4 regions of the Allochromatium vinosum DSM 180 genome follow, and region 2 is predicted to be linked to each of the others. Evidence: predicted binding sites of a transcription regulator. Region 2 holds the regulator's gene; each other region holds the start of a gene.
The links. Region 2 encodes sigma-54, which starts transcription at its own class of promoters, with help from an activator protein. Its sites were predicted from a motif close to TGGCANGNTNCNTGCTT; they were not measured.
Positions count from the first base shown of each region.

Region 1 (7,359 bases), 160 kb from region 2:
GCTGAGTTCGGCAAAGTCGCACAGTATATTCGGTCGCTCGCCGATGTGCCCGACCCGATCGCCGGTTGCGCTCGAATCCGTCCGCCGGAGAGACGTGCATGGGCCAGCGGACGCCGACGGCGTATACTGCGCGCCCGAGCCAATCGTCATCGATCAGGATGTCCAGCCTCGTGAACGTGCCCACAGCCACCACGCGCGAACGCCGTCAGGCGATCACGCACACCTCCATTGTCAGTGCCGTGCTCAATCTGGTCCTGTCCGCGATCAAGATCCTGGCCGGATTCCTGGGGCACTCGCAGGCACTGGTGGCCGACGGCATCCACTCGCTCTCGGATCTGCTGTCTGACGTACTGGTCTATGTCGCCGGACATCACGCCAGCCAGCAGCCCGATCAGAACCATCCCTATGGGCACGCACGCTACGAGACCGTCGCCACCCTGGCCCTCGGAACGCTGCTGCTGCTGATCGCCCTCGGCATCGGCTGGGATGCCGTACATCGACTCTTCGAGCCGGACGCTCTGTTGAAACCCGACGCCCTGGCGCTCGCCGCGACCCTGGCCTCGATCGGCGTGAAGGAGTGGCTCTACTGGTGGACGCTCGGCTATGCCAAGCGCGTGCGTTCGGATCTGTTGCGCGCCAATGCCTGGCATCATCGCAGCGATGCCATCTCTTCGATCGTGGTGCTGATCGGCATCGCCGGCACCATGGCGGGTCTGACCTATCTCGACGCCATCGCCGCTTTCATCGTCGCCCTGATGATCGCTCGCATTGCCTGGGGACTGGGCTGGGGCGCGGTCAGCGAGCTGGTGGACACCGGACTCGAATCCGAGCGCATCACCGAGGTCGCGCAGACCATCCGCTCGGTCGGCGGCGTGCGCGACATCCATATGCTGCGCACGCGCCGGCTCGGCGGGCAGGTCTCGGCCGATGTTCATGTGCTGGTCGACCCCGACATCAGCGTCTCCGAAGGCCATATGATCAGTGTCCTGGTCGAGCAGCGACTCAAGCGCGAGATCTCGGACATGACGGACGTAACCGTCCATATCGATCCCGAGGACGACGCGAGTAAGCCTGACGTTCCACCCCTGCCGCTGCGCGCCGAAGCCCTGGCACGGCTGGCCTCGCTCTGGTCGGCGATTCCGGCCGCCAACGAGCGCCAGCGCCTGCTGCTGCACTATCTGGGTGGACGGATCGAGGTCGAGGTCTTCTTTCCGATCACGGCTTGTCAGCGCACGGGTTCCGATCCCGAGCGGCTGTGCGCCGAACTGGCGGAGGCGCTGCGTGAGGATTCGGCTTTTGGCCGGGTTCGGGTCTACTTTGGATGATCTGTCGTGGAGTGAGCTGGAGCGTTGCGCTCTTTTGGTGCAAAAAAGTGCGCTCTCGTCCATTTGAGTGCATTTAGAGGGTGAATCGCTCGCCTGGCGACCGGACTTGGTCAAGCCGGAGAGCGGCGCATCGAGCCGAACGCGCCCTGTCGAAACCGAGTTCTAAGTTCAACCCAATGTTTTTCAATGGATTCATGACCCGGTTCGGGGGCGAGGGTCTGGGACCCGCCGCTTGGCGATCCTGGATGCCTCTTATTGGCTTGCTCATTGCTTAATGGGCGCGAGGCGATGGCGAGCCACCGGGTTGCGGATCGATGCCGACGACCGTGGCAACCACCATCATTCGGGATGACCGATTTCGTGCGACGCGCGCCGCGACCTGCTAGGCTCCTGCATCGAGCCTTAGCGGATCGATTCGAGTGCATCGCGTTGGCCGGCCAGACTGTTCGTAGATACCACGTAGCGGAGACAATTCGAATGACTGACGTCATTAAGATGATCAAAGAAAATGAAGTGAAATTCGTCGATTTTCGCTTCACCGACACCCGTGGCAAGGAGCAGCACGTCTCCGTGCCGGCCCATACCGTCGATGAGGACGTGTTCAAGGACGGCAAAATGTTCGACGGCTCCTCGATCGCCGGCTGGAAGGGCATCGAGGCCTCCGACATGGTGCTGATGCCCGAGGCCGACACGGCGGTCATGGACCCCTTCTCCGATGAGGCCACGCTCATCGTCCGCTGCGACATCCTCGAACCCGACACCATGCAGGGCTACGAGCGCGATCCGCGTTCGGTGGCCAAGCGCGCCGAGGCCTATCTGAAGTCGACCGGCATCGCCGACACCGCCTTCTTCGGCCCCGAACCGGAATTCTTCATCCTCGACGACATCCGCTGGGGCGCCGACATGAGCGGCTGCTTCTACAAGGTCGACTCCGAGGAAGCCGGCTGGAACTCCGAGCGTGTCTTCCCCGACGGCAACATGGGCCATCGTCCGAGCGTCAAGGGCGGCTACTTCCCGGTTCCCCCGGTCGACTCGCTCAACGATCTGCGCGCGGCCATGTGCCTGACGCTCGAAGAGATGGGCGTGCCGGTCGAGGTGCACCATCACGAGGTCGCCACCGCCGGCCAGTGCGAAATCGGCACCCAGTTCAGCACCCTGGTCAAGCGCGCCGACTGGAACCAGATCCTCAAGTATGTGGTGCAGAACGTTGCTCACGCCTATGGCAAGACCGCGACCTTCATGCCCAAGCCGCTGGTCGGCGACAACGGCAGCGGCATGCACGTCCACCAGTCGCTCGCCAAGGACGGTCAGAACCTGTTCGCCGGCGACAAGTACGGCGGTCTGTCCGATCTGGCCCTCTACTACATCGGCGGCATCATCAAGCACGCGCGCGCGCTCAACGCCATCACCAACGCTTCGACCAACTCCTACAAGCGTCTGGTGCCCGGCTTCGAAGCGCCGGTCATGCTCGCCTACTCGGCGCGCAACCGCTCGGCCTCGATCCGCATCCCGCACGTCTCCAGCCCCAAGGCACGTCGTATCGAGGTGCGCTTCCCGGATGCGACCTCCAACCCCTATCTGGCTTTCTCGGCCATGATGATGGCTGGTCTCGACGGCATCCAGAACAAGATCCATCCGGGCGACGCCATGGACAAGGATCTCTACGACCTGCCGCGCGAAGAGGCCAAGTCGATCCCGACCGTCTGTCATTCGCTCGACATGGCGCTCGACTGCCTCGACCAGGATCGCGACTTCCTGACCGCCGGCGGTGTGTTCACCGATGACCTGATCGATGCCTACATCGATCTCAAGATGAAGGAAGTCACGCGCATTCGCATGACGACCCATCCGGTCGAGTTCGACATGTACTACAGCCTCTAAAGGGCTGTTCGGATCGGCGCGGTTGGGCTAGTCTTCAGACTATGCTCAGACCCGCGCCGATCCTCCTTTCGCTGCTCGTCTGCTCGCCGTCCAACGCGGAGATCTATCGTTGGGTCGACGCCGAGGGGCGGGTCAACTTCTCCGATCGTCAGACGCGGGACGCCGAACGGGTCGATGTGCGTTTCAGCAAGCCCGCCGGCTCGAATCCCGCTGCCACGCTTGGCCCAGGCTCGCCCGACGAAGCCTATCGCGGCCCCTATGTCGCACTCGACATCCTCGCCCCCGGCCTCGATGAGACCCTGACCGAGACCGACTCGGGGGTTCCAGTCAGTTTGCAGATCGATCCATCCCTCATCGGCGGTCATCGCCTGCTCCTGCTGCTCGACGGGAACACGCTCCCGGTCGAGGGCGCCCATACGCAGTTCAAGCTGACGGGGCTTGGCGTTGGCAGTCATCGGCTCCAGCTCCAGGTTCGTGGCGCCGACGATCGGATCGTCGCTCAATCCGCGCCACGCACCTTTCACGTTCGCCAACCCAGGGTGCCCGGTCAACTGCCCTGATCCGCCGTTCGCGTGGACTGTCCGTCCTGATTGAAGACTGGCGCTGTATTTGCTTGTTTTGCTGGCAAGGTGCCTGCCGGCAACGGCGGCCGGCGTCCGTATTCACAGGGAACCTGCGTGTGCCTTGCGTCCTGTGATGCAAAGAACCCTTTCAGGATCAAATGGATGATGACTCACGCGATCAGACCAAACCTCGAACGCCGGATACTCGATCATCTCAATACGGCGGTGATGCTGTTCGACGCCGGGTTGTGTCTCAAATATCTCAATCCAGCCGCCGAGGTGCTGTTCGAGGTCAGCGCGCGTCACCTGTTGGGCCAGCCGGCCGCGAGCCTGCTGCCCTGTCCTGACGCGAACGTCGAGGAGCGCCTGAACGAGGCACTCGCGTCCTGCCACCCCTTCACCGAGCGCGAGATCAACGTCCTGATCGGCGATGGGCGCACCAAAACGGTGAATTGCACCGTGCTGCCGTTGCACCATTTTGATGCAGACAAGGAAGTGCTGGTCGAACTCTACCAAGTCGACCGCCAGCTGCGGATCACGCGCGAGGAGCAACTGCTGTCGCAGCATCAGGCGACCCAGGCGCTACTGCGCGGGCTGGCCCATGAGATCAAGAATCCGCTCGGTGGTCTGCGCGGCGCCGCCCAGCTCCTGGAACGCGAACTGCCCGATGCGGCGCTGCGCGAATATACCCGCATCATCATCGACGAGGCCGACCGGCTCCAGGCACTGATGAACCGCATGATCGGTCCGCATCGGCTGCCGCGTCGCACGCCGGTGAACATCCATGACGTGCTGGAGCATGTGCGCACGCTGATCCTGGCCGAGTCGCCCCGAGGTCCGAAGGTCCATCGCGACTATGACCCGAGCATTCCGGACTTCATCGCCGATCAGGATCGCCTGATCCAGGCCTTGCTCAATCTGGCGCGCAACGCGGCCACCGCCGCCGGTCCGCACGGCTGTCTGCAATTCAAGACGCGGGTGCTGCGACAGTTCACCATCGGCAGCCGCCGTCACAAACTGGTGCTCCAGGTCCAGGTTCGGGACAATGGCTCCGGCATCCCCGACGAGATCCGCGACCGCATCTTCTATCCCATGGTCTCGGGTCGCCCGGACGGGACCGGACTCGGACTGTCGATCGCCCAGGAGCTCATCAATCAGCACGGCGGCCTGATCGAGTGCGAGAGCCAGCCGGGCGATACCATCTTCCATGTCTACCTTCCCCTGGAGCCGAGCCATGACTAGAGCACCGAATGTCTGGGTCATCGACGACGATCGCTCGATTCGCTGGGTTCTCGATCGGGCACTGCGCAAGGCCGAGATGCAGGTGACGTGCTTTCCCAATGGGGTTGGCATCCTGGAGTCGCTCCAGCGCGAGCAGCCCGATGTGATCCTCACCGACATCCGGATGCCGGGGATCGACGGGCTGGAACTCCTGCGTCAGGTGACGAGCCGCTATCCGGGGCTGCCGGTGATCATCATGACGGCGCATTCGGATCTCGACAGCGCGGTCTCGGCCTTCCAGGACGGCGCCTTCGAGTACCTGCCCAAGCCGTTCGACCTCGACGAGGCCGTCTCGCAGGTCAGCCGGGCCTGCCGGCGCGGGCGCGAGGAGCGCGCCGAGGAGGTCAGTGTCGCACGCGGGCCGGACATCATCGGCGAGGCGCCGGCGATGCAGGATGTCTTTCGCGCCATCGGGCGTCTGGCACGCTCCAACATCACGGTGCTCATCAATGGCGAGTCGGGCACCGGCAAGGAGCTGGTCGCCCATGCCCTGCATCGTCACAGCCCGAGGAGCGAGCGTCCCTTCATCGCACTCAACATGGCGGCCATTCCGCGTGATCTGCTGGAGTCCGAGCTGTTCGGTCACGAGCGCGGCTCCTTCACCGGCGCCCAGGCGCGGCGCGAGGGACGCTTCGAGCAGGCCGACGGCGGCACCCTCTTTCTCGACGAGATCGGCGACATGCCGGCCGAGTTGCAGACCCGGCTGTTGCGCGTACTGGCCGATGGCGAGTTCTATCGGGTCGGCGGGCTGGCGCCGATCAAGGTCGACGTGCGCATCATCGCGGCGACGCATCAGAATCTCGAGCAACTGGTGCGCGAGGGGCGCTTTCGCGAGGATCTGTTCCACCGGCTCAACGTCATCCGTATCCATCTGCCGGCCCTGCGCGACCGACGCGAGGATATTCCGCTCCTGATGCGTCACTTCCTGGCCCAGGCCGCGCGCGAGTTGAGCTGTGAGCCCAAGGTGCTGCTGCCGGACGCCGTCGACCGGCTCCAGCGGCTCGACTGGCCGGGCAATGTGCGACAATTGGAGAACACCGCCCGCTGGCTGACCGTCATGGCCTCCGGCAAGCATGTTCATGCCGAGGATCTGCCGCCCGAACTCAATGCCGGCCTGAGCGAGAGTGTCCGCGACGAGTCCTGGGAACATGGATTGCGCCGTTGGGCACGGCAACGGCTCAAGGAGGGGCGCGAGGGGCTGCTCGACACGGCCTTGCCGGCCTTCGAGCGTGTCCTCATCCAGACCGCGCTCGAACAGACCGGCGGGCGACGTCAGGATGCCGCCAGACTCTTGGGATGGGGGCGCAATACCCTCACCCGCAAGCTCAAGGAGTTGCGTCTGGAGCCGGACTTCGTGGGCGATGAGGATGGGGTCTCATAGCGGTTCCAATGATCCGGGCGAGATCCCGACGGCTTCAGACCGAGACTCCTATTGGTTTTTAGCGACACGGGAGAACCGCGTTGGACAGCAGTAGTATCGAACTCAAGGGTTCCGCGATCGAGGCGATCGACCGAGACGGCGATCGGGTCGAGATCCGCTTCGCGCGCGCCTATCTGATCAAGACCATGACCGGCTCGGCCGAGCGCACACGCTGGTGGCAGGCCGGCAGCCTGGTGATCGAGGACGCCAAGGTCAGTGAGTGCCCGCCGCCGGGTGGGCTGGTGTGTGCCGGCGGCGATCTCGACGAGAACATCTACACCTATCGCGACATGATCCCCATTCCCTTCGAGAGTCGCGGCCATATCCGGTGCGAGCTGTACTTCGAGGGCACCGAGTCACGCTTGCGCCTCACAGGGACCGCCGCACGCTTGACGATGCGCGACGTTCCCAAATACATCGAGCACCTGCGTCCCGGCTGAGCGCCGTCTCAGGTTCCGCTCTCCCGCAGAGGGAGAGCGGCCAGGCGCCGCGACGGTTGCGGCGCGCGCGTCAGCGGCCTCGGATCAGGGTGCCCACGCCGGTATCCGTGAAGAGATCGAGCATGACGGCATGTTCCACCCGCCCGTCGATGATGTGCGCCGACTTCACGCCCGACTGCACGGCCTCGATGGCGCAGCGGATCTTGGGCAGCATGCCGCCGTGGATCACGCCTTCCTCGATCAGCGTCTGCACGCGCCCGACGTCGAGTTCGGAGATGAGCTGCCCTTCGGCATCGAGCAGGCCGGCGGTGTTGGTCAGGAGCAGCAGCTTCTCGGCCCGCAGCACCTCGGCCATCTTGCCGGCGACCAGATCGGCGTTGATGTTGTAGGAATGCCCATCGGCGCCCACGCCGATCGGCGCGACCACCGGGATGAAGTTGCTCTTGGTC
Region 1 covers NC_013851.1:3,380,948-3,388,306, reverse strand. Annotated here, with positions in the region: gene ALVIN_RS14970 (cation diffusion facilitator family transporter) at 159-1,325, shown strand; gene glnA (glutamate--ammonia ligase) at 1,803-3,206, shown strand; gene ALVIN_RS14960 (DUF4124 domain-containing protein) at 3,248-3,766, shown strand; gene glnL (nitrogen regulation protein NR(II)) at 3,932-5,011, shown strand; gene ntrC (nitrogen regulation protein NR(I)) at 5,004-6,431, shown strand; gene ALVIN_RS14945 (hypothetical protein) at 6,512-6,910, shown strand; gene argB (acetylglutamate kinase) at 6,981-7,359, opposite strand, start outside.
Region 1: glnL (nitrogen regulation protein NR(II)) is a predicted target of sigma-54. The motif match lies at 3,805-3,821, and genes of this name have one in related genera.

Region 2 (7,359 bases):
GCGCGCTGGCCGTCGAGGCCGTGCGTCTCATGGAGTCGCGCGCCATCAATGGCTTGCTGGTGGTCGACACTGGAGGGCGCCTGATCGGGGCGCTCAACATGCACGACCTGCTGCGCGCTGGAGTCGTCTGAGGATCGGCCCGCCGGATTCGAGCGACTCCGTGCTCGTATTGACCCCATGCCGCGAAAAGGCTACAAGGGCACGCATTCCAACCCTGGACGCGATTCAATCACGACATGACAGAGCTTCGAGAACGCGCCTCACGCATCCGGCTGGTCATCTTCGACGTCGACGGCGTACTCACCGACGGCAGTCTCTACCTCGGCGACGATGGCCAGGAGTACAAGGCGTTCAATTCGCGCGACGGTCACGGCATGGTTCTGCTCCGGGAGAGCGGCATCCGTCTGGCCGTGATCACCGGACGCAACTCCAATGTCGTGCAGATGCGCATGGAGAGCCTGGGCGTCTCCGACATCTTCCAGGGCTATCGTCACAAACTCCCGGCCTATGAACAGCTCAAGCAGGTCCATGGACTCACCGACGATCAGGTCGCCTATGTCGGCGACGACATCATCGACCTGCCGGTGATGCGCCGGGTCGGGCTGGCGATCGCGGTCGCCGACGCCGATCCACGGGTGCGTGAGCTGGCCCACTGGCGCACCACGGCACCGGGCGGACGCGGCGCGGCACGCGAGGCCTGTGAATTCATCCTCGACGCCCAGGGACATCTCGAACCCCTGCTGGCCTCCTACGCATGACCCACTTCGCCGAGCGTCAGTATGGAGCACGCCGCCAGTGGCTGCTCGGGGCCGGCTTCGTGCTCCTGGGACTCGGCGCCTGGTGGCAGCTTCGCTCCCTGCCCGAGGACGATGGCGTCCGCGCACCGCGCGAGCGGCGGCCGGACTATAGCGTCCAGGGGCTCGCCGCCCTGGAGACCGACGCCAGCGGCCAGCCGAGCCGGCGTCTGAGTGCCGAGCGGCTACGCCACTATGCCGACGAGGATCTCTCCGAACTCGATGAGCCGCGTCTGGTGCTCTATCGGCCCGACGGGCCGCCCTGGTTCGCTCAGGCACGCCTGGGGCAGGTGCAGGCCGGCGGTGATCAGGTGCGCCTGACCGGCGCCGTTCGGTTCGACCGCGAGGCCGACGCCACCAACCGCCCGGTCCATCTGCAAACCGAAGCCATGGACATCTGGCGCCAGACCGGACTGGCCGAGACCGATCTGCCGGTGCGTATCGACAGCGACGGCGACTCAGTGACCGCCAACGGGATGAAGCTGTGGTACCTGGAAGACAGCTCGCGCACCAGCTTCCATGGCCGCGCCCGCATCCGGCTCTCACCCGAACCCGAACGCCAGCCAGCACCATGAGGCGTCCCATGTTCTCCAGCTTTTCCAAGTGGCCGCCGCTCCTCGGCCTCCTGCTCGGCCTCGGTCTTGGCACGCATGCCTGGGCGCTCGAAGCCGACGCCAGGCAGCCGATCTACATCGAGGCCGACGAGGTCGAGGTCAACGAGGCCAACAGCACCAGCGTCTATGTCGGCCATGTCCAGGTCGACCAGGGCAGCATGCGCCTGCTCGCCGACCATGTGACCGTCTACCATCGCGAAGATCGTCAGCCGCGTCTGATCATCGCGCTCGGCCAACCGGCCCGCTACAAGCAGTTACTCGACGACGACCAGGGCGAGGTCCAGGCCTTCGCCAAGCGCATGGAATACGACGCCGACAAGGACGAGCTGGCGCTGATCGGCGAGGGTCTGCTGATCCAGGGCGAGGATCGGCTCACGGGCGAACGCATCCTCTACGACCGGGCCAAGGCGCGTTTCCGGGCCGGCGGCGCGGGCCGGGTCAAGATCACCATCACCCCGGACGAGTCATGAGCGGTCTGCGCGCCGAACACCTGATGAAGCGCTACGGCAGCCGCCAGGTGCTCCAGGACGTCAGCGTCCGGGTCGAGCCGGGCGAGGTCGTGGGCCTGCTCGGACCCAACGGTGCCGGCAAGACGACCTGCTTCTATCTGATCGTCGGTCTGATCCAGGCCGACCAGGGCCGCATCCTGCTCGACGAGCGCGATCTCACCCGCCTGCCCATGCACGCGCGGGCGCGGGCCGGACTGAGCTATCTGGCCCAGGAGCCCTCGATCTTCCGCAAGCTGAGCGCACGCGAGAACATCCTGGCCATCCTGGAGACGCGACGCGACCTCAGGCGCGCCGAGCGCGAGGAGCGCTGCGAGCATCTGCTGGAGGATCTGGGCATCGCGCATGTCGCCGACTCGCTCGCGCTCAGTCTCTCGGGCGGCGAGCGCCGGCGGCTGGAGATCGCGCGCGCCCTGGCGGTCGAACCCTCGGTGATGCTGCTCGACGAGCCTTTCGCCGGTGTCGATCCGATCGCCGTCGGCGACATCAAATCCATCGTCACCCATCTGCGCGATCGCTCCATCGGCGTGCTCATCACCGACCACAACGTACGCGAGACGCTCGCCATCTGCGACCGCGGCTACATCATCGGCGGCGGCACCGTGATCGCTGCCGGCGAGCCTTCAGAGCTGCTGGCCAACCAGCGCGTGCGCGATGTCTATCTGGGTGCCGATTTTTCCATGTAGACTAGACTCAAATTACAGGCACCCTTATTGCTCAAATCACGTTAGACGGAACACAGCCGGACGCCAACTCGATCGATGAAGCCATCCATTCAGCTTCGACTCAGTCAGCAACTCACCATGACGCCACAGTTGCAGCAGGCGATCAAACTGCTGCAACTGTCGACGCTCGAGTTGCAGCACGAGATCCAGGAGGCGCTCGAAAGCAATCTGATGCTGGAGGAAGGCGAGGAATCCGAGCGTCTCGACGCCGGCGTGCTGGAGGACGCACGTCTGCCCCGGCTCGACGACGACCGCTTCCAGACCGACGAGACCCCGTCCGAATCGCCCCTGGAGCGCGAGGTGCGCGCCGAGTCCAACGAGATGCCGGAGGAGTTGCCGGTCGACACCCAATGGGCCGACGTCTTCGATGGCTATCTGCCGGCGACGGCGTCGGGTTCGAGCGACGACGCCGACTACGACCCGCTGCTGCACCGCTCGCGCCCGCAGACGCTCTGGGATCATCTGACCTGGCAGCTGAACCTCAGCCGCCTGAGCGAGCGCGACTTCATGATCGCCCAGGCCGTGATCGACGCCATCGATGCCGACGGCTATCTGCGCGCCGACGTCGGGGAACTCGTGGCCACCATCGACGATCCCACGATCGGCGCCGATGAGGTCGAGACCCAGATCCACCGCGTCCAGTCGCTCGATCCGGCCGGCGTCGGCGCGCGCGACCCGCGCGAGTGCCTGCTGATCCAGTTGCGCCAGCTGTCGCGCGAGACGCCCTGGCGCGATCTGGCCATCGCCGTGTGCGAGACCGGATTCGAGCACCTGCCGCGCGGCGACGTCACCGCCCTCGCGCGCCTGCTCAAGGAAACCGAGAGCGACCTGACCCGCGCGCTCGACCTCATCCGCGGACTCCATCCGAAGCCGGGCCGCTTGATCGAGGAGACGGCCTCGGAGTACGTTGTCCCCGACATCTTCGTGCGCAAGAAAGAGGGCCGCTGGCAAGTCGAATTGAACCCGGACATCACCCCCAGACTCAGGGTCAATGCCGACTATGCGCGTCTGGTGCGGCGCGCCGACCAGAGCGCCGACGGCCAGACGCTCAAGAGTCACCTGCAGGAGGCACGCTGGTTCATCAAGAGCCTGGCGAGCCGCAACGACACGGTGCTGCGCGTGGGCGCCAAGATCGTCGAGATGCAGCAGGACTTCCTCGAACATGGCGACGAGGGGATGCGTCCCATGGTCCTGCGCGACATCGCCGAGGCACTGGAACTGCACGAGTCGACCATCTCGCGGGTGACGACACAGAAATACATGCATACACCACGAGGCACCTTCGAACTCAAATATTTCTTCTCGTCCCACGTCAACACCACATCTGGCGGCGAATGCTCGTCGACGGCGATCCGCGCCCTGATCCGCAAGCTGATCGCGGGAGAATCCCCGCGCAAGCCACTCAGCGACAACAAGATCGCCGAGGAACTGGCGAATCAGGGCATCGACGTCGCACGCCGAACAGTCGCCAAATACCGCGAGGCCATGGGTATCCCAGCCTCGAGTGAGCGCAAACGCCTGGCTTGACAGGCCGTTTGAATCTTTGAAGGAGTCCAATGATGCAAATCAATCTGACGGGTCATCACATCGACGTCACCGATGCGCTGAAGTCCTATGTCGACAGCAAATTCGAGCGTCTGGCACGCCACTTCGACCACGTCATCAACGCCCATGTCGTCCTGAGCGTCGAGAAGCTCGAGCAGAAGGCCGAGGCCACGCTCCATGTCAACGGCGGCAAGGTCTTCGCCGACTCCGTGCACGAGGACATGTATGCGGCCATCGACGGCCTGATCGACAAGCTCGATCGTCAGGTCATCCGCTACAAGGAGAAGAAGAGCAGCCATCGCGGCGGAGCCGTCAAGGTGGCCGAATCCGAATGAACCCGGCCACTCCACTCCCTTGGAAGCCGTGTCTTCCGAGGTGATGGATGCAACGCCCGTCACACCTCGAGGGCCGGCACCACCGGCGTTCGAGGTGTCTTTCATCGAGACGGCACCGGCCACGTCCGTCCGCCCGAGGTACCCCAATCCATGACCAGCATCGAATGCCGGCGGCATCCTGGTTGGATCAGCCATCACCCCCTGGCCGCCCGCGCGCGCGTCAGTGGTTAGCAGGAGTTGGAGCCATGTTAGGCCCTGACCTGATCAACGAAGCCCGTATCGGATGCGGCCTCGAGATCGCGAGCAAGAAGCGCCTGCTCGAGACGCTGGCCGAGCTGCTCGCCAGCGATCATCCCCGACTTCAGACCGAAACCGTCTTCGAGCATCTGCTCGAACGCGAGCGTCTGGGCAGTACCGGACTCGGCCACGGTATCGCCTTGCCCCACGCGCGCATGAAGGACGTCGGTGAGGTGGTGGGCGCCTTCGTGCAGACCGTCCAGGGCGTCGATTACGACGCCGCCGACGGCGAGCCTGTCGACCTGGCCTTCGCGCTGCTCGTGCCCGAGGCGGCCAACGAGGAGCATCTGCGACTGCTCGCGCATCTGGCCAGCCTGTTCAGCGACCCGAACAGGCGGGTTCGACTGCGTGAATCCGGCTCGCGCGCCGAGATCCTGCGTGTCCTGAGTGCCTTCTAGGCCCATGCACCCCAGTCGATTCACATGATCGACAGCCTCCAGAGCGTCGTCGCCCAGACCGGTACCCAGCTCAAGCTGCGCTGGCTAACCCCTGAGCCCCAGCCCCCCCGCCCGTTGCGCGGGGCGGATCCGGGGCAGTCGCTGATCGGCTCGCTCAATCTCATCCATCCCAACCGACTCCAGGTCGTCGGTCCGCCCGAGCAGACCTATCTGGCGGCACTCGGGCGCACCGCCCACGACGAGACGCTCGACAAGCTGTTCGCCGACCGACCGGCGGCCATCATCCTGAGCGACGACATCGCCCCGACGTCCGATCTGCTGGAGCGCGCCCGCGCCACCCGGACGCCGTTGCTCGGCTCCACGCTGGGCGATCAGGAACTCATCAACCATCTGCGCTACTTCCTCACCCAGGCCCTGGCCGAGCGCAAGACCATCCACGGCGTCTTCATCGAGGTGCTGGGCATGGGGGTGCTCCTGATCGGCGCGCCGGCCGTCGGCAAGAGTGAGCTGGCGCTCGATCTCATCACGCGCGGCCACCGGCTGATCGCCGACGACGCGCCGCGTTTCGCCCGCATCGCGCCCGAGGTGATCGAGGGGAGCTGCCCGGAGACGCTCAGGGACTTCCTGGAAGTGCGCGGACTTGGAATCCTCAACATCCGCGCCATGTTCGGCGAGGGCGCGGTCCTGCGTGACAAGACGCTCAATCTCGTCGTCGATCTCCAGCCGCTGGCCCAGCCCGAGCTCGAATGCATCGACCGGCTCACCGGCAGTCTGTCGGCCATGAACGTGCTGGGCGTGGCCATCCCCAAGATCATCATGCCGGTGGCGCCGGGCCGCAATCTGGCGATCCTGGTGGAAGCGGCCGTCAGGCACCAGATCCTGCGCATCCGCGGTTATGACGCGGGCGTGGACTTCATCGACCGCCAGGCGCGCGCCATCCGCCTGGATCGGCCGGATCCCCCCGTCGCCCGAGACTGATCCCGAACCCGATCGCTCGACAGGAGGCACGCCCCATGCAAATGATCATCCTCAGCGGTCTGTCCGGTTCCGGCAAGAGCATCGCGCTCCACACGCTGGAGGACATGGGCTTTTACTGCATCGACAATCTGCCCTTCTTCCTGCTCCAGGATCTGGTGCTCGGGCTGCACGAGACGCTCGACGAGGCCTTCGGCAAGACGGCGGTCGGCATCGACGCACGCAGCAATCCCGAGGCCCTGCGCCACCTGCCCGATCTGGCGAGCGCGGCGCGCGAGCGCGGGATCGACTGTCGCGTGCTGTTCCTGGAGACCCAGCTGGAGATCCTGATCCGGCGCTACAGCGAAACGCGGCGCCGTCATCCGCTCACCAACAACGACCGCTCGCTGCGCGAGGCCATCCAGCTCGAACAGGAGTTCCTGGAACCGGTGCGCAAGCGCGCCGACCTGGTGATCGACACCACCCAGACCAATGTGCATGAACTGCGCGATCAGGTGCGTGGCTGGCTGCTGGGCGGGGAGTCGCCCCGGATCTCGATCCTGCTCAAATCCTTCGGTTTCAAGCATGGCGTGCCGCCCGACGTCGATTTCGTGCTCGACGTGCGCTGTCTGCCCAATCCGCACTGGGAGACCGAACTGAGGATGCTCACCGGACTCGATCCCGAGGTCGCGCGCTTCCTGGAGTCCAGCGCCGAGGCGCTGAACATGCGCGCCGACATCCTCACCTTCTTCGAGCGCTGGATCCCGCGTTTCGAGACCGACGGACGCAGCTATCTGACCATCGCCATCGGCTGCACCGGCGGCCAGCATCGCTCGGTCTACATGACCGAACGGCTCGGCGAGCACCTGGAGTCGCTTGGCCACAAGGTCATCGTCCGCCACCGGGAACTGGCGTGAGCGTCGGTGTTCTGCTCGTCACCCATCGTTCGCTCGGAATGGATCTGCTGCGCATCGCCGGCGAGATCCTCGGCCAGACACCGGTCGGGGTCGCCTGCTGCGAGGTGATCAACGACACGCCGCCCGAGGAGATCCTCCGTCACTGCCAGCAGCTGGCCGCGACCATCGATCAGGGCGAGGGTGTACTGGTGCTGACCGACCTCTATGGCGCCACGCCGGCCAACATCGCGTATGCGTTCGCCGGCGCGCATGCGCACGTACGCGTGGTCAGCGG
Region 2 covers NC_013851.1:3,217,955-3,225,313, forward strand. Annotated here, with positions in the region: gene ALVIN_RS14170 (KpsF/GutQ family sugar-phosphate isomerase) at 1-131, shown strand, start outside; gene ALVIN_RS14175 (KdsC family phosphatase) at 237-758, shown strand; gene lptC (LPS export ABC transporter periplasmic protein LptC) at 755-1,369, shown strand; gene lptA (lipopolysaccharide transport periplasmic protein LptA) at 1,378-1,878, shown strand; gene lptB (LPS export ABC transporter ATP-binding protein) at 1,875-2,600, shown strand; gene ALVIN_RS14195 (RNA polymerase factor sigma-54) at 2,676-4,166, shown strand; gene hpf (ribosome hibernation-promoting factor, HPF/YfiA family) at 4,199-4,519, shown strand; gene ALVIN_RS14205 (PTS sugar transporter subunit IIA) at 4,765-5,214, shown strand; gene hprK (HPr(Ser) kinase/phosphatase) at 5,239-6,192, shown strand; gene rapZ (RNase adapter RapZ) at 6,228-7,085, shown strand; gene ALVIN_RS14220 (PTS sugar transporter subunit IIA) at 7,082-7,359, shown strand, end outside.

Region 3 (7,359 bases), 1.1 Mb from region 2:
TGAGGTGGGCTGGGTTGAGGCGCAGCACTCATATCGGGACGGCGACCAGCCGCCGCCGGCACACCGGGAGGCGGCAGGCCGGGAGTGCGCGTTTCCTGGACCCGCAGGCGTTGTGCGAGCGTGAGCAGTTGTGCCTTGAGATCGAGCCGCAGTCCGTTCGAGTGGGCCGGGTCGATCGCCGCTTGCGCCAAGAACGATTCCAGCCAGACTCCGGAGCGGCTGACGGCGGTTGCCAGTTGCTCGGGGTCCGTCAGCTCGGTGACGGTGGCGAGTTGAGCGATCAATGTGGTGACGGCGCGTTGGAGCTGGAGACGGCCGTTGGTCTCAGTGTTGGTGGCGCTCGTCGGGGCCGTGATGGGCGTGCCGGCGATCTCATCGGCCAGTTGCACCGCGATTCGATCCAGCGTGGCCGCGACCGGACGTGACTCGGGCCAGTGCTGCCGGAACTGCTGTCCCAGCCACTCACGCGAGCCGGCCCCCGAGGCGGTTGGCGGACCCGGCATGGGCATGGGGCGATCCGCTACCGAAACGAGCTTCAACACCAGTGTCGGACTGGTGGCGACGACCTCGGCGCGCAATGTCGGCATCGCGCCCGATCCCGGGCGTTCATTGGCTGTGGCTTGAAGTCCGTTTGCCGGCAGGGCTGTGGTCAATTGCGCCCGGACACTGTTCGTCCAGCCGCCTGTCCCTCCGACTGGCCGCAGTCGCGTTTCGATCAGTTCGGGAGTGATCGAGCGGGCCGGCATGAGTTCGACCTGCATTCCGACCTGGAGTCGGCCGGTCAGCGCGTTCGCTGTCGAGTCGAGCGCCCGGCCTCCGATCGGAGGATTCGCGCCGGAGCCGGAGGGCGGGAGGCGCGTCGGCTCGCTCATGGATGCTCCGAGCGCCTCACGCCTGGCTGATGGTGCGTCCGCGCTGACCGCTGGAAGCGGCCCGGCCCCGTGGGTCATAGGTGGCGCCGGTGTCCTCGCCCTTGAGCAGTCGCAGGGTCATGGCGACACGTCGCTGGTCTCGCTCGATCAGACGGGCGTTGTCACTATTGAGCCGATCGCAGCGGCGTGTGTGGTCGAGCAGGGTCGACCAGCGGGTTCCGAGTTGGTCGGCCTGATCGTGGGCCTGGATGAATCGCTCCAGGCCATCGGGCGTGAAGCCGAAACCAGCGGCCTCGATCCAGCGTTTCTGCTGCGCGGTCTCGTTCTCCAGGCGGGCCAGGAGACCTCGCTTGGCATCGACGATCTGCTGGAGTCCATCGGGATCCCTGGACTCGATCGCCCGCAGTTCATCCAGCATCAGTTCCGCGAGTCGGCGCATGTCCTCGATGGACCTGTCGAGTGACGCGACGAATGCCCCCATATCATTCGCGCCTGATGCCTGACTCGGATCGTTCCGGGCGTTCAAGTGAACACGCCCTCAAAGTCGAGAATGCTCTTGGCCAGACGCTGATTGTCGATCGTGTAACGACCCTCGGCGATGGCCGACTTGATCTCGGCCACGCGGGTCTTGTCGATGGGGGCATCCTGCGCGCCTCCACGTAAAGAACTCAGGGTCTTGGCCGTATCTGTGAGTGTGACGGATTCGCCCGCCGCCTCCTTGGGCGTGACCGGAGTTTGATCGGCTTGCAAGGGACTGCCACGCGGCTTGCCCCCTGCCGCCGGTCCATCGGTGCGCAGGTTGTTTCCAATGGGAAGCTTGATATCCATGGGCTGAGTCCAGAGTCGATTGGGGTACGCCTATGAATATCGGCGATGGGTTGGAAAACTGTAGAGCATGATTGGATCTTCGTCGTTCATTGACGCTGGTTTACCATCATAATGCGACGCGCACGGCACCGGAAGGTTCGACATAGCCTTCGACGATCCGTTTCGACGACGTGTTGCGCACCCGGATGCGCTCACCTTCGACGCCATTCTCCAGGGCGGTTCCCTTCATCCGCACGACCAGACCGGGGCGTGCCGAGAAGAGTGTCACCTCCTGGCCGCGTTCGACGATCCGACGCTGGGTGACGTGGGCGCTGGTGAGCACCTGGCCGGGCATCAGACGACGGCGCGAGGCCAGACCGACGACGTCACTGGCCTCGGTGAAGTAGCCGTTGGTCAGGGTCGAGACGGCCTGACGCTCGATTCGGATGTCGTCGGGACCGATGACCTGTTGACGACTGATCGGACGTTCGAGTACCACGACCGGCAGATGACGCTCGATGCGTGCCGGGACGAACAGTGACCAGCTCACAGGGTCGGAGCAGCGAACATTGATGGTGGTATGGCCATCGGTGCGTGCCCCTGGGGCGAGTTGAGCGGTCGGTGGGTGGGCGCAGCGTGTCAGTTGCAATCGGCTGTCGAGTTGCCCGATCTCGATCAGGGTCTCCTGATCGGGGGACGTGCCGGCCGTTGCGGCGGCGAAGGCGCGCGCGGTGTTCAGGATGCGTTCCACGGGTTCGATGTCCGACCCCAGGGCGGGCTGGAGCAGTCCGGCCGCGATCAGGGCGCATCCGATGGTGCGCGCTCGAAGGCGGGACTGGAACGTCTGGGTCGTCGTCACTGTCATGATGCGGCTCCTCGCGTGGCTGACTTGGCTGAAATCATGCATGAACCGCGCCGGCTCACAGCGGGTGCTTGGCGGACGAACGGTCGATGTCGAGCGCGTCGAGCCGCTTCGTGGCTGCTACACTGGCCATCGGTGGTTGTGAGGCGGGCCTTTAGCGAATGACATCAATGAGGGTGTGGGTGAGATGAGTCAATTTATCGAGGATATCGATCAGCGAACCCGCCTGGTCGGACAGAACCGCATGGAACTGCTGCTGTTCTATCTCGGTGGTCGGCAGATCTTCGGCATCAATGTCTTCAAGGTCCGCGAGGTCATCGCCAAGCCGACCCTGAGACATCTGCCAGGCTCCAGCCCCATGGTCTGCGGTGTGGCCAACATCCGCGGACGCACGGTCTCGGTGGTCGATCTGGCGCGCGCCATCGGTTTCGATCCGCTCCCGGTCGATCAGAACAACGACGCCAAGGTGATCGTGACCGAGTTCAACCGTTCGGTACAGGGTTTCTGGGTCTCGGCGGTCGACCGTATCGTCAACGTCAACTGGGAGACGGTCAAGCCGCCCCCGCGCGGCACCGAGCGCGAGAGCTATCTGGTGGCCGTCACCGAGGTCGATGGTCAACTGGTCGAGATCATCGATGTCGAGCGTGTCTTCGCCCAGATCAACAATCTCTCGACGGACGTCTCGGCCGAGGTGCAGAAGTTGGCCGAGGAGGTTCCGCACGACAGGCGCATCCTGGTCGTCGACGACTCGCTGGTGGCCCGCAAGCAGATCGAGCGCGCCATCACGGCGCTGGGGTTCCGCACCGAGAGCCGCTCCGACGGCAAGGCGGCGCTGGAGTATCTGGAGGAACTGGCGGAGGCCGATATGGTCGATGCCTCGATCGAGCTGGTGATCGCCGATATCGAGATGCCGCGCATGGATGGCTATACCCTGACACGCAAGATCCGCGAACATGCCAAGCTCAAGCATCTGTGCGTGATCCTGCATTCTTCGCTGAGCGGTCAATTCAATGTCGATATGGTCAAGCGGGCCGGGGCCGACGATTTTCTGGCCAAATTCGATCCGAACGAACTGGGGGCGACCGTGCTCAAGTATGCGCGGCATGATTGATATGGGGCGGGTTCGTGATTGACGCGCAGGATTACGCCGAGTTCGCTCGGTTTCTGTCAGAGTGCTGCGGCCTGGTGCTGGGCGAGAACCGTCAGTATCTCGTCGCCAGCCGTCTGTCGCGTCTGCTCGGCGAGTTCGGCTATCAGAAGGTCGAGGATCTGTTGCGGGCGCTGCGCCAGTCGGGCAATCCGACGCTCAAGTCGCGCGTCATCGACGCCATGACGACCAACGAGACCTCCTGGTTTCGCGACGGCTATCCATTCGAGATCCTGCGACAGGTGGTGCTGCCCGAGCTGGAGGCGCGCAAGAAACCCATCCGCATCTGGTCGGCGGCCTGTTCCAGCGGCCAGGAGCCCTACAGCATCGCCATGGTGGTCGCCGAGTGGGAGTCGAGCTTTCCGCCCAAATCCTCGCCGGTCAGCATCCTGGCCACGGATCTGTCCGAGAGCGTGCTGGCCGAGGCCCGCAGCGGTCTCTATGACGGGCTGAGCATCGTGCGTGGCCTGACACCGGAGCGGCGTCAGAAATATTTCGACACGCTCGAGAACGGCCATCGCATCAAGCCCGACATCCAGCGCCGGGTGCGCTTCCAGAAGCTCAATCTGATGGATTCCTTCAGCCTGCTGGGCAAGTTCGATGTCGTCTTCTGTCGCAATGTCCTGATCTATTTCTCGGCCGACACCAAGCGTCGGATCTTTGACGGTATGGCGCGGCAGATGGATCCGGGTGGCTATCTCTTCGTCGGTGCCTCGGAGTCGGTGAGTTCCTACACCGAGGCCTTCGAGATCGTGCGCACACCTCAGGGCAGCCTGCTGCGGCGCCGGCCGTAGACTCCAGGGTGCCACGATTCGCGCCGAGCCTACCGGAGGTTCGGCCTCTCTCCTCCGGGATGTCCGTCCCGGCGTCCTGACTGTCATTGTCTGGCATGTTGTTTGCAATTCAGCAGACAACCCTCGTTGCGGATGCCAGTGCCATGAGTCTCTCGCTCGACAAAGCCTTTGGAGTCCTGCCCTCGGCGGTGCTCATCAAAGCCCGTCGGGCAGAGCTGTTGGCTTCCAATCTCGCCAACGTCGACACGCCGAATTACAAGTCGCGCGATTTCCATTTCACCGAAGTGCTCGCCGAAGTCGAGGGAATGAGCAATCGGATGAAGCTGGCGACGACCCGCGCCAATCATTTGACCAACGAGATCGACAAATCCAGGGCGCTGGAGCCGGAGTTGCTCTATCGCATCCCGGCGCAACCCTCGCTCGACGGTAACACCGTCGATCCGCAGCTCGAACGCGCTGCTTTCACCGAAAACACCACGCACTATCAAAGTACGCTCGAATTCCTCGATCGTCGCGTGTCGAGTCTGCGCAAGGCGCTGAGTAAGGAGTGATGTCATGAGCGATCTGTTCCGTATCTTCAATACATCAGCCTCGGCACTGACGGCACAGTCCGTGCGGCTCAATACCGTAGCCTCGAATATGGCGAATGCCGCCATGACGGCGTCGACAGCCGAGGATACCTATCGTGCGAAACACGTTCTTTTTCAGACCGTGATCGATCAGGAAGATCCCAATGGCGTGGCCATGCCGGTGCGGGTCGCGGGCATCGTCGATGACGAATGTGAGCCGATCCCGACCTATGAACCCAATCACCCCCATGCCAATGAAGAAGGCTATGTCTTTCGGCCTGCGATCAACGTGGTCGAAGAGATGGCCAACATGATGTCGGCCTCGCGTAGCTACGAAGCCAATGTCGAGGTGCTGACGACTGCGCGCTCTCTGTTGCAGCGCACACTGCAAGTCGGTCAGAGCTGATCGGGATAACACACGAATGATGGCCCAGGAGCCTTCACCATGACTGCATTGACCACGGATTATTTGAACAGCCTCGGGTTGACCGGCTATAACACCACGAATTCGACCACCGGAACCGCTGCTGGCACGGCTTCCACCGGGAGCGGCAACAACGCGCTGGGTCAATCGGATTTTCTCAAATTGATGATCACCCAATTGACCAATCAGGATCCGACCAACCCGGTCGAGAACGAAGATTTCGCCTCTCAAATGGCGCAATTTTCGACCCTGACAGGCATCGAGGAGCTGACGAGTTCATTCGAAACGCTTTCCAAGACCCTCTTGCAGGGTCAAACCGTTGAGGCGGCAACACTGGTCGGTCAAAGCGTTCTGGTTCCGGCAAGCAAAGCGGACGTTTCGGCGGGGCAGAAAGTAAGTGGAGCGGTCGATCTGACGGCTTCGGCGACTCAGGTTTCGGTGAACATCCAGGATGCGACCGGCCAACTGGTTCAAACCCTGGATCTGGGCAACCAGAGTGCCGGTCTGATCGATTTCGAGTGGGATGGGTTGCTGGCGAACGGTTCGGCGGCGCCGGCTGGCACCTATTCGTTCAGTGTCACCGCTCAGCGCAATGGTCAGACCGAAGCACTCGAAACACTACTCGATGGTCAGGTCAAGAGTGTCTCCCTGGACAGCGGTACGGGCGCACTCATGCTCGATGTGCAGGGTCTGGGTTCAGTTGGTTTTTCAAGCCTCAAACGTGTCGGTTAGTGATCTGGTCCTTCAGGCATCACAGCAGGAGATAATCTCATGTCTTTTAGTATCGGGTTGAGTGGCCTGCAAGCCGCTGCAAAAGATCTCGAAGTCACCGGCAACAATGTCGCCAACTCCGGCACCATTGGTTTCAAAAAGTCGCGCGCAGAGTTTGCCGATATCTACGCCTCTTCTTTCTACACCTGCGTCAATAAATCGGCTGTCGGTGTCCGATTGGATGCGGTGACTCAGCAGTTTTCTCAGGGGAATGTCGAGCTGACTGACAATACACTCGATCTAGCCATCAATGGTGAAGGTTTTTTCGTTTTGAACAGTGAAGCTGGCCAGGATGGAAAGGTGTATACGCGCAATGGCGCCTTTCAGGTCGATCGAGATGGCTATGTCGTCAACTCTTCAGGACAGCGCTTGCAAGCCTATCCGCCGACGACGCCCAATAGCGCTGTATCCGCATTCGATACCGGAAAGCTGGAAGACATTCAGTTGCCGTTGGACAATATGGCGCCGAAGGCCACGACGGAGGTCGAGTTACAGGTCAATCTCAATTCCGATGAAACAGTTATAACCGGAACGACTCCTCCAGGGCCGGCATTTGCATTTCCAACGGCCCCGGCTACTGATGTTGATCCCACGAGTTATAACTGGTCGACAACTTATCAGGTCTACGACTCTCTGGGCAAACCCCGAGATGTGACTATGTATTTTGTCAAAACCGCTCCAGACAACTGGGCGGTCCATGTTGGCATGCGTGATTCGGCTGGCGTCATGCAGGACGTAGGCGGCGGCACAAATACAGCTATCTTCACGGCCGCCGGTGTATTTGATACCGCCACCTCGACTCCAAATCCAATTGCTGTCTCAGTGGGGCCATTTTTGACTCCACCGGATGACAATGGGGCTGGGGCTTTGGCGTTCTCCATCGATATGTCGAATTCGACCCAATATCACAATTCCAGGAACAACCTCAATGATGTGACTCAGGATGGTTATACCAGCGGCACGCTCAGCGGATTCGATGTCGATGCCGACGGGGCCATCTTTTCTCGCTACTCGAATGGTAAGTCCTATGTTTTAGGGCAGGTGGCGATGGCGAATTTCAAGAACCCTCAGGGTCTACAGCAACTCGGCGATAACAATTGGGGCGAAAGCTAC
Region 3 covers NC_013851.1:773,633-780,991, forward strand. Annotated here, with positions in the region: gene ALVIN_RS03270 (flagellar hook-length control protein FliK) at 1-587, opposite strand, end outside; gene ALVIN_RS03275 (flagella synthesis protein FlgN) at 889-1,353, opposite strand; gene flgM (flagellar biosynthesis anti-sigma factor FlgM) at 1,395-1,700, opposite strand; gene flgA (flagellar basal body P-ring formation chaperone FlgA) at 1,807-2,544, opposite strand; gene ALVIN_RS03290 (chemotaxis protein) at 2,729-3,652, shown strand; gene ALVIN_RS03295 (CheR family methyltransferase) at 3,667-4,482, shown strand; gene flgB (flagellar basal body rod protein FlgB) at 4,626-5,033, shown strand; gene flgC (flagellar basal body rod protein FlgC) at 5,038-5,457, shown strand; gene ALVIN_RS03310 (flagellar hook assembly protein FlgD) at 5,497-6,207, shown strand; gene flgE (flagellar hook protein FlgE) at 6,247-7,359, shown strand, end outside.
Region 3: flgA (flagellar basal body P-ring formation chaperone FlgA) is a predicted target of sigma-54. The motif match lies at 2,581-2,597, and genes of this name have one in related genera.

Region 4 (7,359 bases), 190 kb from region 2:
CGGGTGCCGAGCGGCACGCGCACATTGGCCGGACGGGCGATGGCTCCACCGCTGACGGTGACCACGCGCGCGACCAGCGGATGACCCAGCCGCAGCGCCTCGTGCACGGCGAAGGCGGTTGCAGGGTTGTGCACCACCACACCGATGTCGGCCGTCAGACCGCGTGCCGGGGTCTCGCGTCCGGTCAGGGTCTGGACCAGATGTTTTTCCGACCCCATCGGATAGCGGGTCGGCAGGCGCGCGATCCGGATGTCGGGATCGATCGAGGCCGCCACCGCCATTGCGGCCTGCGCCTCGGGTTTGTTGTCCTCGATGCCGATGACGATCCGGCTCACGCCCAGGGCGCGGGCCATGAGGCGAATTCCGTCGATCACCGACTCGGCCCGTTCGCGCATCAGGCGATCGTCACAGGTCAGATAGGGTTCACATTCGGCCCCATTGATGACGAGCGTGTGGACCGCATAGCGCTTGCGCAGATCGAGCTTGACGGCGGAGGGAAAGGTCGCGCCGCCCAGACCGACGATGCCGGCGGCGGCCACGCGCGCGGCGATCTCCTCGGGCGCGAGCGCGAATGGATCCTCGACGCCCTGGATGTGATCGGCCCAGCGATCCTCGCCATCGGGCTTGAGCGTGATGGTCGGCACCGAGAGTCCGGACGCATGATGGGCCGGATACTGACCCACGCCCATGATGCGTCCCGAGGTCGGGGCATGGACCGGCGCCGAGATCACGCCCTGACCATGGGCCAGCAGCTCACCCTTGGCCACGCGCTGACCACGCCGCACGGCCGGACTGGCCGGCGCGCCGATGTGCTGTTGCAGCGGGATGTGCAAGAGATCCGGCAGGGGCAGCGTCTCGATCGGCTGCTCGGAGGCCAGGCGTTTGCGGTCATCGGGATGGACGCCGCCGCGAATCTTGAACAGTTTCATGACTGAAGCGCGTCCTGTGGTTTGGGCCAGTACCAGTTCTGAAGGGTCGGAGCCAGCGGGCGCATCTCGATGCCCTCGGTCGGACAGATCTCGGAGCAGAGTTCGCAGCCGATGCAGGCATCGGCGAAGACGACGTGGATCATGTTGTTGGCCCCCATGATGGCGTCGGTCGGGCAGCGTTTGAAACACTTGGTGCAACCGATGCACAGCCCTTCGTTGACGTGCGCGATCATCGGTGGTTTGTCGGCGACCCCCGAGAGATCGACGCTGACGCCGAGCAGGTTGGCCAGTTCCTCGGCCAGCGCGCGTCCGCCGGGGGGGCAGATGGTCACGGAAGCGGTACCCGAGGCGATGGCCTCGGCTGCCGGGCCACAGCCTGGATAGCCGCATTGTCCGCATTGTGACCCCGGCAGCAGGGCGGCGACCTGCTCGGTCAGGGCGTTGCCCTCGACCTTCAGATAGCGCGCGGCGAGCCCGAGCAGACCGCCGAGGGCGAGACCGAGCGCGGTGAGGCTGGCGATGGAGGCAAACATGGCTCAGTGGTCTCCGAGTTGGACGCAGAATCTTCGGTATCCGGCGGTGCGACGGCCCGCCGCCCAGTACTGACTGAACACGACGAACCCACAGCGCCTCTAGGCCAGTCCGGCAAAACCCATGAACGCCAGCGACAACAGCCCGGCGGCAATGAACGCGATCGGCGCGCCGGAGAAGGCCGCCGGCACCTGTGCCAGCGCCAGCCGCTCGCGCATCCCGGCGAAGACGACCATCACCAGCGTGAAGCCGAGCGCCGAACCCAGGCCGTAGAGTGCGCTCTCCAGGAAGCCGTGCTCCTCCTGAACGTTCAGGAGTGCCACGCCCAGCACCGCACAGTTGGTCGTGATCAGCGGCAGATAGATGCCAAGCACCTGATAGAGCGCCGGCGAGATCTTGCGCATCGCCAGCTCGGTGAACTGCACCACGGCGGCGATGACCAGGATGAAGGTGAGGATGCGCAGAAAGCCGAGGCCGAGCGGCTGGAGTAGCGCGTGTTCCAGCACCCAGCCGGCCACCGCCGCCAGGGTCAGGACGAAGGTGGTCGCCAGCCCCATGCCGAGCGCCGAGTCGAGCTTGCCCGACACCCCCATGAAGGGGCACAGCCCGAGAAACTTGACCAGCACCACGTTGTTCACCAACGCGGTGGCCAGGATCAGTAGCAGATACTCGCCCATTGCACCAACAGCCCCTGCATGTCATCGATGCATCGCCCTCTGCAAAGCCAGTGCCAGCTCGAATCATGCACGGTTGGATGCGTGGTTGTGCGCCCGCGTGCATCGGCGTTCGGAGGGGCGAAGGTTCGAAATAACCGACTGATCGATATCGATTTATTGCTTGGGGAAGCCGGCTGGACGATCGGGTGACAACAGGTCGGACAGCGGCTTCGGTCGTGGAAGCGGACTGTTGCTGTAGCGACGCTCGTGTTTGTTGCGTACCCTTGGATTGTTGGAAAACGCACAAGCCCCATGTCACATGGCACTTGCGTCAGCGAATTCGGCATTTCTTTTGCTTCTAATTAAAGCCGAATCACCACATCCGCCGTCCACCAGGAGCTACCCGTGCCGGCCCGATCCGCCCCGGAACCCATCCCATCGACCGAGATCCTCAACACGCTCGGCGAGTTCATCGCCTCGCCGCCCGACGGCACCCCGCCCGAGGTGGTGGAGGCACTGGTCCGCATGGGCGGCGACAGCGCCGATCCGCTGCCGCCGCTGCTGTTCTTCGAAGCCGTCGAGCAGTCGCCGATCGCCATCTCGATCACGGATGCACGGGCGACCATCCTCTACGTCAACCGTGCCTTCGAGTCCCTGACCGGCTATGCGCGCGACGAGCTGCTGGGTCGCAACGAATCGCTCCTGTCCAACAACGCCACGCCCAAGAGCGTCTATGAACAGCTCTGGCGCACCATCCTTGCGCGTCAGACCTGGAGCGGCACCCTGGTCAATCGCACCAAGTCGGGCGGGGACTATCTGGCCGAACTGACCATCACGCCGGTCATCGACCGCGACGGCGATCTCAAGTACTTCCTCGGCATGCACCGTGATGTGACAAAGGTGCACGAGCTGGAAGGTGCCGTGCACCAACAGAAGGCGCGCCTGGAAACCGTGCTCGATGCCGCGCCCGTGATCGTGGCGCTGCTCGACAGCGCCGGACGGGTGATCCTGGACAATCAGGAATACAAGCGGCTGTTCACCGAACTCAAGGGGCGCGAGCCGGCCGAGGTGTTGCGCGCAGCGATCGGCGAGCAGCTCGGCGTCGATCCCTTCGCCGCCTGTCTGGAGCACGGGCGTGCTTTCAAGAACATCGAGGTCAATCTCGACATTCGCGGCCAGTCCGGCGCGCGCTGGTTCGCCTGCTCGCTCAACCCGGTCGACGAATCCGACGCCAGTGCGCGCAGCTATTTCGGCGAGTCGGCGCAGGGCGAACGCCGTCTGCTGCTGCTGGCCAACGACATCACCAGCCGCCGTCGCGAGATCGAGCGCGCCCATCTGGAGAATCTGCGCGCGCGTCTGGCCGAGCAGCAGCGCATGCACGGCATGCGCGAAGCGCTGGCCGCCGCCGTCTATCAGATCCAGGTGCCGCTCAACGTCATCCAGGCCGCCGGCAGCATGTTGCGTGATGGCGTCGGCAATCCCGAGATCCTGGCCACCATGCTCGATCAGATCAACGAATCCGGGATCAAGGCGTTGGCGACCCTGACGGCGGCCCTGCCCGAGGAGCCGCGCGAGGCCGGGGTGCGGGTGAATGTCAACACACTCCTGCGCCAGGTGCTCGAACTGGAGACTCAGCGTCTGCTGGCTGGCGGTATCGTCGTCGACTGGCGCCCGGCGACCCTGCTGCCCGAGCTGAACGGCCACAAGAACCAGTTGCGCGCCATGTTCAAGCATCTGATCGACAACGCCATCCAGGCCCTGCGCGAATCCGGCCGGCCCAATCGTGAGCTGATCCTGACCACGCGCCCGCTCGACCGGGGCGTCGAGGTCGAGATCCAGGACAATGGTCGCGGCATCACGCCCGAGGACCGCTATCGCGTCTTCGAGCCGTTCCACATCGGTTGGCGTGATCGACGTGGCCGGTCCGGCATGGGACTTGCTTTAGCTCAAGAGATCGTCAACGCCCATGGCGGATCGATCGAGGTCGATCCCGATTTCACTGGTGGCTGTTTGATTCGACTGTCCCTGAACGCTGTACTGGCGGACGACTGAACCTTGACCGATCGATCCATGAGCTTCAATCCAACCACCCCTGGGGTATCCGGGGAGACGAGCCGGCTCGCCCTGCTCGAATCGCAACTCGCGGCGCTGTTCGAGGTCAGCCGCGTGCTGAGCCGTTCGCTCGATCTGCGCCAGACCCTGCGCGAGGTGCTCGGTGTGCTGCACGAGCGCGCGCGTCTGCGTCAGGGCCTGGTGTCGCTGCTCGACGAGGAGCGCGGCGAACTCCTGATCAGCGCGCTCCACGGCCAGGACGCCGAGCCGTTCGAGGCCGTCAGCTACCGCCCCGGTGAGGGCGTCATCGGCCATATCCTCACCGCCAACGCGCCCTGGGTGCTGCCGCGTCTGGGCGATGAGCCGCGCTTTCTCGACCGGCTCAATCTCTATGATCCGGATCGGCCCTTCATCGGCGTGCCGATTCGCTGCGACGAACAGGCGATCGGCGTGTTCGCCGCCCAGCCGCCCGTCGGTGCCGAATTGCTGGACGACCGCGCGCGCTTCCTGGAGATGGTCGCCAACCTCATCGGCCAGACGGTGCGGCTGGCGCGCACGGTCGAGGCCGAGCAGCAGGCGTTGCGTGAGGAGCGCGACAAGCTGCGGCGCGAGGTGCGCGGTTCGCACGGCTTCGACAGCATCATCGGCCGCGCCGATGCGATGCGGCTGGTGTTCGAGCAGGTGCGTCAGGTCGCCAAATGGAACACCACAGTGCTCATCCGTGGCGAATCCGGCACCGGCAAGGAGCTGATCGCCAACGCCATCCACTACAACTCGCCGCGCGCCCGCGCGCCCTTCGTCAAGCTCAACTGCGCCGCGCTGCCCGACAATCTGCTCGAATCCGAGCTGTTCGGCCACGAAAAAGGCGCCTTCACCGGCGCCGTCTCGCTGCGCAAGGGCCGCTTCGAGCAGGCCGACGGCGGTACGCTTTTCCTCGACGAGATCGGCGAGATCACGCCCGCCTTCCAGGCCAAGCTGCTGCGGGTGTTGCAGGAGGGTGAGTTCGAGCGCGTCGGCGGCGGGCGCACGCTCAAGGTCGATGTGCGAGTGATCGCCGCCACCAACCGCGATCTCGAATCCGAGGTGCGCGCCGGGGAGTTTCGCGAGGATCTCTACTACCGGCTCAACGTCATGCCGATCCGCATGCCGGCCCTGCGCGAGCGCATGGAGGACATCCCGGATCTGGCGCGCTTCCTGGTCGCCAAGGTGGCGCGGATGCAGGGGCGCGAACTGGAGATCACCGACAGCGCGCTACGGGTGCTGATGCGCTACGACTGGCCGGGCAACGTGCGCGAACTGGAGAACTGCATGGAGCGCGCGGCGGTGATGAGCGAGAACGGTGTCATCGATCGCGACGTCATCCGGCTCACCGGCATCGACCTGAACGCCGGCGCGCCCGAACCGTCGCGCCCGGCGACAGCGATGACGGTGCCAGGCAGCGGTGCGGTCGACTTCAACGACCCGGATCTCGACGAGCGCGAGCGTGTCATCGCCGCGCTGGAGGAGGCCGGCTGGGTCCAGGCCAAGGCCGCGCGTCTCCTGAACATGACCCCGCGCCAGATCGCCTATCGCATCCAGACGCTCAACATCAAGGTGCGGCAGTTCTGATCGGTCGAGCCCGTCATGGGCTCGACTCCTGTCCATACCGGCCTGGAATCGGGCGCCTTTCTTTCACACGAGCGTGAAATCTGTAATGCTAGCGCGTCTCTCGTTCGCTCGGTCTCGGACCCATGATCCATTTCACGCTCAATGGCGAGCCGCAGGCGCTCGCGCTCGACCCGGCCACACCCCTGCTGTGGGTGTTGCGCGATCATCTCGGACTGACAGGCACCAAGTACGGCTGCGGCGAGGGCGCGTGCGGCGCCTGTATCGTGCAGCTCGACGGCGAGCCGGTGAAATCCTGCTCCACGCCGTTATCGGCCGTCGAGGGACGCTCGGTCCAGACCATCGAGGGGCTGTCGCCCGATGGTCGCCATCCGCTGCAACTGGCCTGGGTGCTGGAAGAGGTGCCGCAGTGCGGTTACTGCCAGTCGGGGCAGATCATGATGGCGGCGGCGCTTCTGGCCCGGTATCCACGGCCGACGGACGCCCAGATCGATGCCGCCATGTCCGAGGTATTGTGCCGCTGCGGCAGTTACGCACGCATTCGTCGCGCCATCCACCGGGCCGCCACGCCAGAGGTCCAGGGTGGCTGATTCGGGCTCGGCGGCAGGTTTCACGCGACGCGATCTGCTCAAGATCATCGCCCTGAGCGGTGGTGGTCTGGCGCTCGGCTGGGTCTGGCCGGCGCGCGCCGAGACGAACGAGACGCCGGCCCCGAGGCGGTTCGAACCCAATGCCTGGATCAGCCTGCATGCCGATGGCCGTATCCAGTTGAGGCTCGCGCGCGCGGAGATGGGGCAGGGGGTCATGACCTCGCTGACCATGCTGCTGGCCGAGGAGCTGGAAGCGGGACTCGATCAGATCCAGATCGAGCCGGCACCGATCGATCCGGTCTATACCAACCATCTGCTGGGTGAGCAGGCGACCGGCGGTGGAACCTCCACCCGCGACGGCTGGGAGACGCTGCGCGAGGCCGGCGCCCTGGCGCGGACGCTCATGATCGCGGCCGCCGCCCGGACCTGGGGCGTGCCCGAATCCGAATGTCGCGCGCGTCGGGCCCGAGTCCACCATGCCGATGGAACGAGCCATCTCGGCTATGGCGAGCTGGCGGCCATGGCGGCGAGTCTGCCGGTGCCGACCTCGGTCGTGCTCAAGGACAGGTCCGACTGGACTCTGATCGGAACCAGTCAGCGCCGGCTCGACACGCCGCTCAAGGTCCGTGGCGCGGCGCGCTTCGGACTCGACGTGCGGCTTCCGGGGATGCTCCATGCCACGATCGCGCGCTGTCCGGTCATCGGCGCCGAAATCCGCGGCTGGAATGCACAGGCCGCGCGCGCCGTACCGGGCGTGATCGACGTGTTCGCGGTGCGCCATGGCATCGCGGTCGTGGCCGAGACCAGCTGGGCGGCGCTGGCCGGGCACGCGCGGCTGGAGATCGACTGTCGGCCCAGGGTCAATACGGCGGTGGCGACCGAGCGCCTGCGCTCGCGTCTGCACATCGGCCTGAACGGACGCGCGCCCGTGGCGCTCAGGGAGGGCGACGTGAGCCGCGCCCTGGCTGAGGCCGCGCTGGAGATCGAGTCGGTCTA
Region 4 covers NC_013851.1:3,027,138-3,034,496, reverse strand. Annotated here, with positions in the region: gene rsxC (electron transport complex subunit RsxC) at 1-929, opposite strand, end outside; gene ALVIN_RS13355 (RnfABCDGE type electron transport complex subunit B) at 926-1,462, opposite strand; gene rsxA (electron transport complex subunit RsxA) at 1,562-2,137, opposite strand; gene nifL (nitrogen fixation negative regulator NifL) at 2,522-4,168, shown strand; gene nifA (nif-specific transcriptional activator NifA) at 4,187-5,776, shown strand; gene ALVIN_RS13335 ((2Fe-2S)-binding protein) at 5,899-6,363, shown strand; gene ALVIN_RS13330 (xanthine dehydrogenase family protein molybdopterin-binding subunit) at 6,356-7,359, shown strand, end outside.
Region 4: nifL (nitrogen fixation negative regulator NifL) is a predicted target of sigma-54. The motif match lies at 2,458-2,474, and genes of this name have one in related genera.